2 regions of the Aquabacterium sp. UBA2148 genome follow, and region 1 is predicted to be linked to the other one. Evidence: predicted binding sites of a transcription regulator. Region 1 holds the regulator's gene; the other holds the start of a gene.
What was found. The regulator FliA, encoded in region 1, starts transcription of late flagellar genes. The targets are predictions, from matches to a motif close to CTAAAGTTTNNNNNNNNNNNGCCGNTA.
Positions count from the first base shown of each region.

Region 2: the regulator FliA is predicted to act here: its motif matches at 2,471-2,497, upstream of fliS (flagellar export chaperone FliS).

Region 1 is NZ_DCXA01000182.1:3,941-8,402, reverse strand. It holds partial or broken gene flhF (flagellar biosynthesis protein FlhF) at 1-1,129, shown strand, start outside; gene B2W70_RS10200 (flagellar biosynthesis protein) at 1,162-1,974, shown strand; gene B2W70_RS10195 (RNA polymerase sigma factor FliA) at 1,995-2,717, shown strand; gene B2W70_RS10190 (methyl-accepting chemotaxis protein) at 2,779-4,155, shown strand; partial or broken gene B2W70_RS10185 (ornithine carbamoyltransferase) at 4,162-4,462, opposite strand, start outside.
Region 2 is NZ_DCXA01000142.1:15,659-20,438, forward strand. It holds partial or broken gene hemC (hydroxymethylbilane synthase) at 1-847, opposite strand, end outside; gene B2W70_RS07750 (flagellar brake protein) at 882-1,613, opposite strand; gene B2W70_RS07755 (flagellar protein FliT) at 1,626-1,973, opposite strand; gene fliS (flagellar export chaperone FliS) at 1,970-2,434, opposite strand; gene fliD (flagellar filament capping protein FliD) at 2,543-3,991, opposite strand; gene B2W70_RS07770 (flagellin) at 4,116-4,780, opposite strand, start outside.

The DNA.
Region 1 (4,462 bases):
CCAGATGGTGGCCCGCCAGGAAACCCCTCGCGCCGCTGCTCGCCCGGCTGCCAAGGCCCAGCCACAGGCACACGCACCGGCACAGGCCAAGCCAGCCGCACCGGTGGCTGCCCAACCCGACACCGCGACCCTGGAGGCCCTGCGCTCGGCTCAGGAGGCCAACACCACCTTGCTCGGCGAGTTGCGCGCCATGCGCGCCATGATGACCGAGCGCTTCGAGACCATGGCCTTCCTGGACAAGCTGGGCCGCACCCCCGCCCAGGCCAACCTGGCCCAGCGCCTGCTGGACGGCGGCTTCTCGACCGTGCTGATCCGCAAGCTGCTCGACGCCATGCCCGCCGACGTCAACAACGGCCAGCACGACGAGATGGAATGGGCCACCCAGGTGCTGCAGCGCAACCTCAACACCGCCGACACCGAGCGCGCCATCGAAGACCAGGGCGGTGTGTTCGCCCTGATCGGCTCGACCGGCGTGGGCAAGACCACCTCCACCGCCAAGCTGGCCGCCACCTTCGCTGCCAAGCACGGCGCGCAGAACCTGGGCCTGATCACGCTGGACGCCTACCGCGTCGGCGCCCACGAACAGCTGCGCGCCTACGGTCGCATCCTGGGTGTGCCCGTGCACATGGCCCATGACCGCGCTGCCCTGGAAGACCTGCTCGAACTCCTGTCGGGCAAGAAGCTGATCCTCATCGACACCGCCGGCATGGCCCAGCGCGACGGGCGCACCAAGGACCTGCTGGAAATGCTGTCCCACCCGGCCATCAAGAAGCTGCTGGTCATCAACGCATCGGCCCAAGGCGACGCCATCGAGGACGTCATGCACGCTTATCACGCGCAGCAGTGCTCCGGCGTCATCCTCTCCAAGCTGGACGAGGCCGTGAAGCTCGGCCCGGCGCTGGATGCGTTAATCCGTCACAAGCTCAAGGTCCTGGGCGTGGCAAACGGCCAACGCGTGCCCGAAGATTGGCACCGACTGTCCGCACAAGCCCTGGTGCACCGCGCGCTGCGCGCCAGCCTGAACCCGGCCTACCGCCTCGATCCCAACGAGGTCAGCCTGATCCTGGCCACGCCCTCGATGCCCGAGATGCTGCAGCAGTCTGCCCGCGCTGCCACCGCCACCGCCTGACCCACACCGAGCCGCCCTCCATGGTCCGACCCGTGCGTTCTGCCCTCCCAGCCCAGCCTGTTGACCAGGCCCAGGGCCTGCGCCAGATGTTCGCCGCCCGCGTGCTGCGTTTCATCCCGGTGGTGGCCAACACCCGCTCCAGCGCCGGTGGCCTGGTGCTCGAGCGCCTGTGCGCGGCCTACGCCGCTTGTGGCCTGAGCACCCTGGTCGTCGATGCGGGCGAGCAGGCGAGGGCGCCCAGCGAGCTCGCCGAGTTCGACCTGTCCGAAGGCATCGAGCGCCTGTCGGATCACGTCAGCTACATGGCCGCGCGGGGCTTGCCCCTGAAGTTCGCCGACGCCCGAGGCTCTTGCTCGACCCTGCTCGACGAACTGGCCGATGCCTCCGCCCGCAGCGACGTGGTCCTGCTGCACGCCTCCGCCAGCGAGCTGGTGCGCATCTTTGGCGACCGCTGCCGAGGCCACAACCTGCGCCCCCTGGTCTTCACCAACGACCTGGCCGAAGGCCTGACCGACGCCTACGCTGCCGTCAAGGTGCTCAGCCAGCGAGGAGGCTGGATGGCCTATGACCTGCTGATGTGCGCCCCGCGTCGCAGCCAGCAGGCCGACGAAGTCATCCGTCGACTCGCGCGGTGCTCGGACCAGTTCCTGGGGGCTGCGCAACGCGTCGCCCTGCGCCTGGACCCCTTCGAGCCCGCCTCGATCGACCCCGACGCCCGCTTCATGGAGCTGGCCGCCGGCCTGCTGCGCTGCGCCTTGCCCCACACCCTGGGTGAGACCGCTTTCGACCACCTGTTGTCGCCCGGTGCAGCCCTGCCTGCCCGCGTGTCACCCGTACTCAACTGAAGATGCTCATGGAGCCCAGCATGTCCAGCACGTACACCGCCAAAGGCCGTCTCGACGTCGACTCGATGCTGCGCCAGTACAGCCCGCTGGTGCGGCGCCTGGCCCACCAGATGATCGCCAAGCTGCCAGCCAACGTCGAAATCGACGACCTGATCCAGGTGGGCATGATCGGCCTGACCGACGCCTTGACCCGCTTTGACGCCGGGCAGGGGGTGCAGTTCGAGACCTTCGCCACCCAGCGCATCCGTGGCGCCATGCTCGACGAACTGCGCGGCGCCGACTGGCTCAGCCGGGGCACCCGCAAACAGCAGCGCGACATCGAACGCGCCGTGCACAGCCTGGAGCAAAAACTCGGCCGCGCCCCGCAGGAAAGCGAGATCGCCAAGGAAATGGGCATGGCGCTGACCGAGTACCAGGAGATGCTTGGCAAGGTGCGCGGCACCCAGCTGATCTACCTGGAAGACATGAGCGGCGAAGATGGCGACAACGACTACCTCGATCGCCACGTCACCGACGAAGGCAACGACCCGTTGAGCTTGCTCGAAGACCACCGCATGCGCCATGCTCTGGTCGAAGCCATCAAGAACCTGCCCGAGCGCGAGCAGTACGTCATGAGCATGTACTACGAGCAGGACATGAACCTCAAGGAAATCGCCGCCGTGCTGGGCGTGACCGAATCGCGTGTTTGCCAGCTGCACAGCCAATCCATCGCCCGGCTGCGCGTCAAGCTCCGAGAGTGGTGACCTGAAGCCCGCCAGCTTCTGCTCCCTCGGGCGATGGCCTCCCTTCTGAAGAGGGGTGCCCATGTTGGCCTTGTTCAAAAAGCGCGAAACCGTGGCATCGGTTGCGCCAGCGGTCTCTGCCGAGCCCATGCGCTTGGAAGGGGCCGAATCCGTTTATGCGCTCGCGCAGGTGCTGCAGCGGGACTGCAGCGGCCTGGGGCTCGAGGCGGCGCAATTGCGCGGTGCCCTTGACGACTGCGCCGCCATCGCCACCGGTCAGACCACGGCCCTGAGCGGGCTGCAGGCGCAGGCGCACCAGATCGCGCAAGCGCAACAACGCATCCAGTCCGAAACCGCGCAAAGCCAGCAGGCCATGCAGCGCGCCCGCGCCAGCGTCGAGCACGTGGGCCTGGAGGTCTCCGGGGTGGTCAGCACCCTCAAGCAAGTCTCCGAAGCGGCCAGCCAGATCACCCAGGTGGCCTTGCAGACCCGGCTGGTGGCCTTCAACGCCTCGGTCGAGGCCAAGCGCGCTGGCGAGGCCGGGCTGGGCTTCTCGGTCGTGGCCGACGCGGTCAAAGACCTGTCCACCCAGGTCGAATCCATCTCCAAGGCCATCATGGGCACGGTCGCCTCGCTGGACCAGCGCATCCAGTCGCTGGCTCAGGACTTGCGCGTTGACGTGCCGGTGGACGCCAAAGCGGACCAGGATCGACAGGTGCACCTGGCCCTGATGGGGGCCGAAAGCGCCGTGCAGCGCATCGTCGAGGCCGCCAGCGCCAGCGTGGGGTTGAGCCAAGGGATCCAGACGCAGGTCGATGGCATGGGGCAGGAGGTGCAGACCGTGCGCGACGCCCTGGCCGACGCCTCCAAGCGCAGCGAGCGCGTGCTGGGCGTCTCCGAGCGGCTCATGGAGGTCATCGCCACCTGCGGCGTTGAAACCGCCGACACCCCCTACATCCAGCTGGCCCAGCAAGTGGCCGGACAAATCGCCGAACGCCTGGAGCAGGCCCTGGGCTCAGGGCGCATCAGCCTGACGCAGCTGTTTGACGAGCGCTACCAGCCCCTGGCCGGCAGCAGCCCCGCGCAACACAGCGCCCCGTTCAATGCCCTGACGGACGACCTTTTCCCGGCTTTGCAGGAAGCGGCCCTCAAGGCCCTGCCCGAGGTGGTCTTCTGCATCGCGGCAGACCGCAACGGCTACATCTCCACCCACAACAAGGTCTACTGCCATCCGCAACGGCCTGGCGACGTGGTCTGGAACACCGCCAACAGCCGCTGGCGTCGCATCTTCAATGACCGCACAGGCCTGGCCTCGGCCCGCAACACGCGAGCCTTCCTGCTGCAGACCTACCGTCGGGACATGGGGGGCGGCAAGTTCGTGCTGCTCAAGGAAGCCTCGGCACCCATCACGGTGCAGGGTCGCCACTGGGGTGGCCTGCGCCTGGCCTACCGGTTCTGAGCCTGCTCAGCCGATGCGGCCGAGCAGCAGGTACTCCATCAGGGCCTTCTGCACGTGCAGTCGGTTCTCGGCCTCGTCCCAAACCACCGATTGCGGCCCGTCGATCACCTCGGCTTCGACCTCTTCGCCACGGTGGGCTGGCAGGCAGTGCATGAACAGCGCATCGGCTGCGGCCACGCCCATCATTTCGGCGTCCACGCACCAGTCGGCAAAGGCCTTCTTGCGCTCCTCGTTCTCGGCCTCGAAGCCCATGCTGGTCCACACGTCGGTGGTCACCAGGTGGGCGCCACGGCAGGCGTCCATCGGG
Region 2 (4,780 bases), on a different contig from region 1:
GGGCCGAGACCAGGCGGCCATCGGCGGGGTGACCGAGGCGGCCTCTCAGGCGAAGGGTGGCCTGGCCGGCCTCATGGTGCCAGTCGCCGTGGGCAGCCAGGGGCATGGAGCAACTGCCGCCAAGGGCGCGCGAGACGGCGCGCTCGGCCGCGGTGGCCAACCAGGTGGGCGAGTGGGCGAGTTGGGCCAACGCTGCGGGCAGCTCGGTGTGCGTGGCGCGGATTTCCAGGCCCAGGGCGCCCTGTCCGGCAGCGGGCAGCATCACCTCGGGCTCGATCACCTGACGGATGCGGCTGGCCAGGCCCAGGCGCTTGAGGCCGGCGGCGGCCAGCACGATGGCGTCGTATTGGCCTTCGTCGAGTTTGCGCAGGCGGGTGTCGAGGTTGCCGCGCAGGGGCTCGATGCGCAGGTCGGGGCGCAGGGCGCGCAGTTGGGAGAGCCGGCGCAGGCTGGAGGTGCCCACCACCGCGCCCTGAGGCAGGGCTTCGAGCGAGTCGAAACGAGGGCAGACGAGCGCGTCACGCGGGTCCTCGCGCTCGAGCACGGCGGCCAGCACGAAGCCTTCGGGCAGCTCCATGGGAACGTCCTTGAGCGAGTGCACGGCCAGGTCGGCGCGGCCAGCTTCAAGGGCCACTTCGAGTTCTTTGACGAACAGGCCCTTGCCGCCCACCTTGGACAGCGAGCGGTCGAGGATCTGGTCGCCCTGGGTGGTCATGCCCAGCAAGTCGACCTGGCGGCCAAAGCGGCTTTGCAGCAGGTCGCGCACGTGCTCGGCCTGCCAAAGGGCGAGGCGGCTTTCACGGGTGGCGATGACCCAGGGGGTGGAGGGGGCGGAAGCGGAAGACATCCGCCGATGCTATCAGCGACGAGGGCGAGACCCGTCAGCCGGCCAGCACGATGCGGCGCTTCTGCGTCTGGTTGATGTAATGCTGCAGAGCGCGGTCTTGTCCATCGATCCGGGCGAACTCGCAGCCCAGTCGGGCCCCCCGGGTGTCCGGGTGCAGGGCGGTGCGGTAGTGGATCAGCAGGTTGACTTCGAGTTGCGTTTCGCCGTCAAAACGCAGCAGGCAGTCGTTGACCTGCACGCCGGCTTCGATCGCGGGGACGTTCTCGGGCAGGAACAGGGCCACACCACTGAGGCTGACGTCCAGCACGCGCAGGCTCACCTTCATGTCGGGCATGGCCGGGTGGCGGAAGGTGGCGGTGGGGCCGTGCTGCGCAAAGGGCTCGACCCGAAATGCGGAGCGGCGCTGAAAGCGAAACAGCTCGCTGGGCATGCGGGCGTTGAGCACGTCGTGCTGCTGGCCCTTGACCTGCACCAGGTCTTCCACGTCGAACTGCACCTTGATGCGATCGAGGTAGACCACAGCAACGATTTCTTCGCTCTCGAGCAGGCTGCGCAGCGAGGTGTCGGTGCTGTCGCCGCTGAACGAGATCACGCCTCTGGGTGCATCGATGCCCCACAGCAGGGTGGTGAAGCTCACGCCGTCCGGTGTGCTCAGGGTGACGAGGCAGCGCTCTGCTTCCATGCGCTCGAGCATGGCGGCGACCTCGGCGCTGGCCGAGAGGCGGAAGTCTTCGAGGCTGGCCTGACTGGCTCGGGACGTCTGCATGCTGGTGTCCGATCAGTGCATTTTTTCGGGGTCGGTGCCGCCGTTCATCATCGAGCCGAGTTCGTTGATCCAGGGCTCGGCCAGGTTGCGGATCTCGGCATCGTTGACGAGGATGCGTTGCATGATGCGCGACTTCAGCGCCTGCTCGGTCGGGCCCATCGGGTGGTCGGCCGAGGCATGCTTGAGGCGGGCGATCAGCACGGCGCAGGCGCCTTCGAGCTTGACGACGCGGTCCCAGTCGCCGGTGCGGGCGGCTTCGAGCATGCCCAGGCTGGCGTTTTCGATGGCTTCGTAATAGCTCAGCAGGTTGCCGGCCACCACTTCTTCATCGGGGGCGGTGATCAGTTCGGGGGCGTTCATGCGCGCACCTCCATGGCCATGCGCACGACTTCGGCGTTGGCCGGTGTGATGGCGCCCCAGGCTTCGCGGATCGGCTCCATCAGGCTGACGCATTCGTCGAGGGCCGATTCGTCGTTGCTCAGGTTCGCCTGGGTCAGGCGAAGGCACACGTAGGTGTAGAGGCTGTGCAGGTTGTTCGCCAGCTCGCCACCGGCCTTGGCGTCGAGGCTGGCCTTGAGGCCTTCGTCGACGATGCGGATGGCGCGGGTGATGGCCTTGGTCTTGCCTTCCACATCCTTCTTGCGCATGTGGCCGCGGCTTTCGGCAACGGCATCGAAGAAACCGTCGAGCAGCAGTTTGACCAGTTGATGCGGCGAGGCGCTGCTGATGCTGGTCTCGACACCCACTTGTCGGTACAGGCCGGACATCGAGCGATCACCGGCGGGGATGGGGCGGGAGAAGGGGCTGGCTGGTGCGTACATCTTCAAACTCTGCGGGTTGGTCCGTGTTGATTGAGTTATCGACGTTTGCTGACAAACCTTGATCACTCAGACCCAGGAAGAAGTGCCTATCCAGGCCCTACTTTGGGTTCAGGATTTGTTGAGCGCAGCCAACTGGGCGGTCACGTAGCTCTGCAGGCCGCTGAGCTTGCTGTAGCTGGCGTCCAGGGCGGTGTACTGCTGCCGCAACCGGGCTTCGAACAGGCCGGCGCGGTCGTTGATGCTGTCGATCTTGCTCGTGTTGCGCTTGATCGTGGCTTTGAGCCCATCGGTGCTGTTGGCGATCGCTCCGTTGGTGTCCAGGATCTGGGAGGCCAGGTTCTTGATGCGCTGGCCCATGCCGTTGTTGGCGGCCACCACATCGTCGCTGTTGGCGAAGTACTTCTGCATGTCCGCCAGCTTGCTGCCCATGGCGTCGTTGAACTTGCTGGTCGTCATCTTCAGCGTGCCGTCGGTGTTGGTCACGATGCCCATGTCGAAGAGCCTGGAGAACGACGCGGTGGCGGTGGAGTCGCTGGTGATCAGGTTGCGCATCTGGCTGAGCAGGCCGCGCGCGGTGGAGTCGCCCTGCAATGGCCCTGCCGTCTTGGATGCCTCGTCATACAAGGTCTGCACGCGGATGGTGCTGACCACGTTGTTGTAGGCCGAGATGAAATCGTTCACGCCTTTGCTGATGGCCGCGGTGTCGGTGGCGACCGTGATGTTGGCCGGCGTGGTGGTGGCCTGCTTGAGCGTGAGGGTGACGCCGTCCATCACATCGCTGAGGGTGTTGGACTCGGATGAAACGAGCAGGCCGTTGATGGTGGCCTCGGCGTTCTGTGCGCTTTGGCTGCGGGTCATGGCCGAGGTGCCGCCGGTCTCGGCGGTGTAGGCGAGTGCCGACAGGCCGGGCACCGCGCCGTTTTCAGTCACCGTCACCTTGAAGGCGTTGCTCTCGCCGTTGGCGCCGCGCATGACCAGGCGGCTGCCCGATGCGTCGTTGACGATCGAGGCCGTGATGCCGGCGTTGGCGCCGTTGATGCGGTCGCGGATTTTCTCCAGGGTGTTGTCGCCGGGGCCGATGGCGATGTCCACCGCCGTGGCGGCAACCTTGGCGTTGAAGGTGACGGCCGGAGGCGCCACGGCGTTGTTCGTGACGTAGGTGCCCAGCTCGATGCGCAGCGTGCCCTCGCCAACCGGGGCCGTCTTGCCAGCGGTGAAGGCATTGCTGGCCACCATCTGGCCCTGTGCCAGTTTGGTGACCGAGACAGCGTAGGAGCTCGCCGCAGCGCTGCTGGTGGTGCTCACGCCCACCGCGGCGTCGTTGCTGGAGGTGGCCGTGGTGCCTTTCCAGAAGTCGGACTGGGTCAGCTTGTTGGCCGCGTCCTTCAGGGAGGAAAAGGCGCTCTGGATTTTTCCCCACGTGGAAACCTTGGTTTGCAGCGTGGTGTTCTTGGTGGTGAGTGCGTCGGCGGGCTGCTTTTCGAGCGCCACCAGTTTGGTGATGACGTTCTCGTCCAGGCCGGTGCCGCTGACGCCAACTGAGCTGAGTGAGGGCATGATTTCTTCCTCTCAATGCAAGAGCGCCCGGAAGGCACTTTTGGCCACCCGGACGCCGTGCTCATCGGTGACTGGCATGAAAACTTGATGCTGTGTCGGGTCCCGGCGTGAAAAACGGGCGGAATCAGCGACCCAGGAGGCTCAAGACCTGCTGTGGCAGCTGGTTGGCCTGCGCCACCATCGCCGTGCCGGCTTGCTGCAGGATCTGGGCGCGAGACAGGTTCGCGGTTTCGGCCGCGAAGTCCGCATCCATGATCCGGCCCCGTGCTGCGGCCTGGTTTTCCACGCTGACTTGCAGGTTGGAGATCACGGCTTCGAAGCGGTTTTGCGATGCACCGAAGGAAGCGCGCTTGTCGTTGATCACGTCCAGCGCGGCGTCGATGACGTTGATGGCGTCGTCGATTTGCGAGGTCGTGGCGATGTTGGTGGCCACACCGGAGGCCGCGCCACCGATGGCCAGGCCGTTGGTGCCGTCCCAGTTGGCCGTCACGGTGGCCAGCAGGTCCTGATCGGCCGTGGCGCTGGTGGAGTCGACCACGGTGGCGGTGCCGGCGGTACCACCACCCAGCACGGCGCCTTCGATTTCGATGCGGTCGGTCACGTCGGTGCCGGCGCCCACCTGGAAGGACAGGGTGGTCGGGGCGCCCGAGTCAAAGAGGGGCTTGCCGTTGAAGCGCGCGCCGCCAACGGTGCGCGAGATTTCTTCCTGCAGCTGCTTGAACTCTTTTTGCAGGTTGGCGCGGTCGCCATCGCTGTTGGTGGCGTTGCGCGACTGGACTGCCAGTTCAC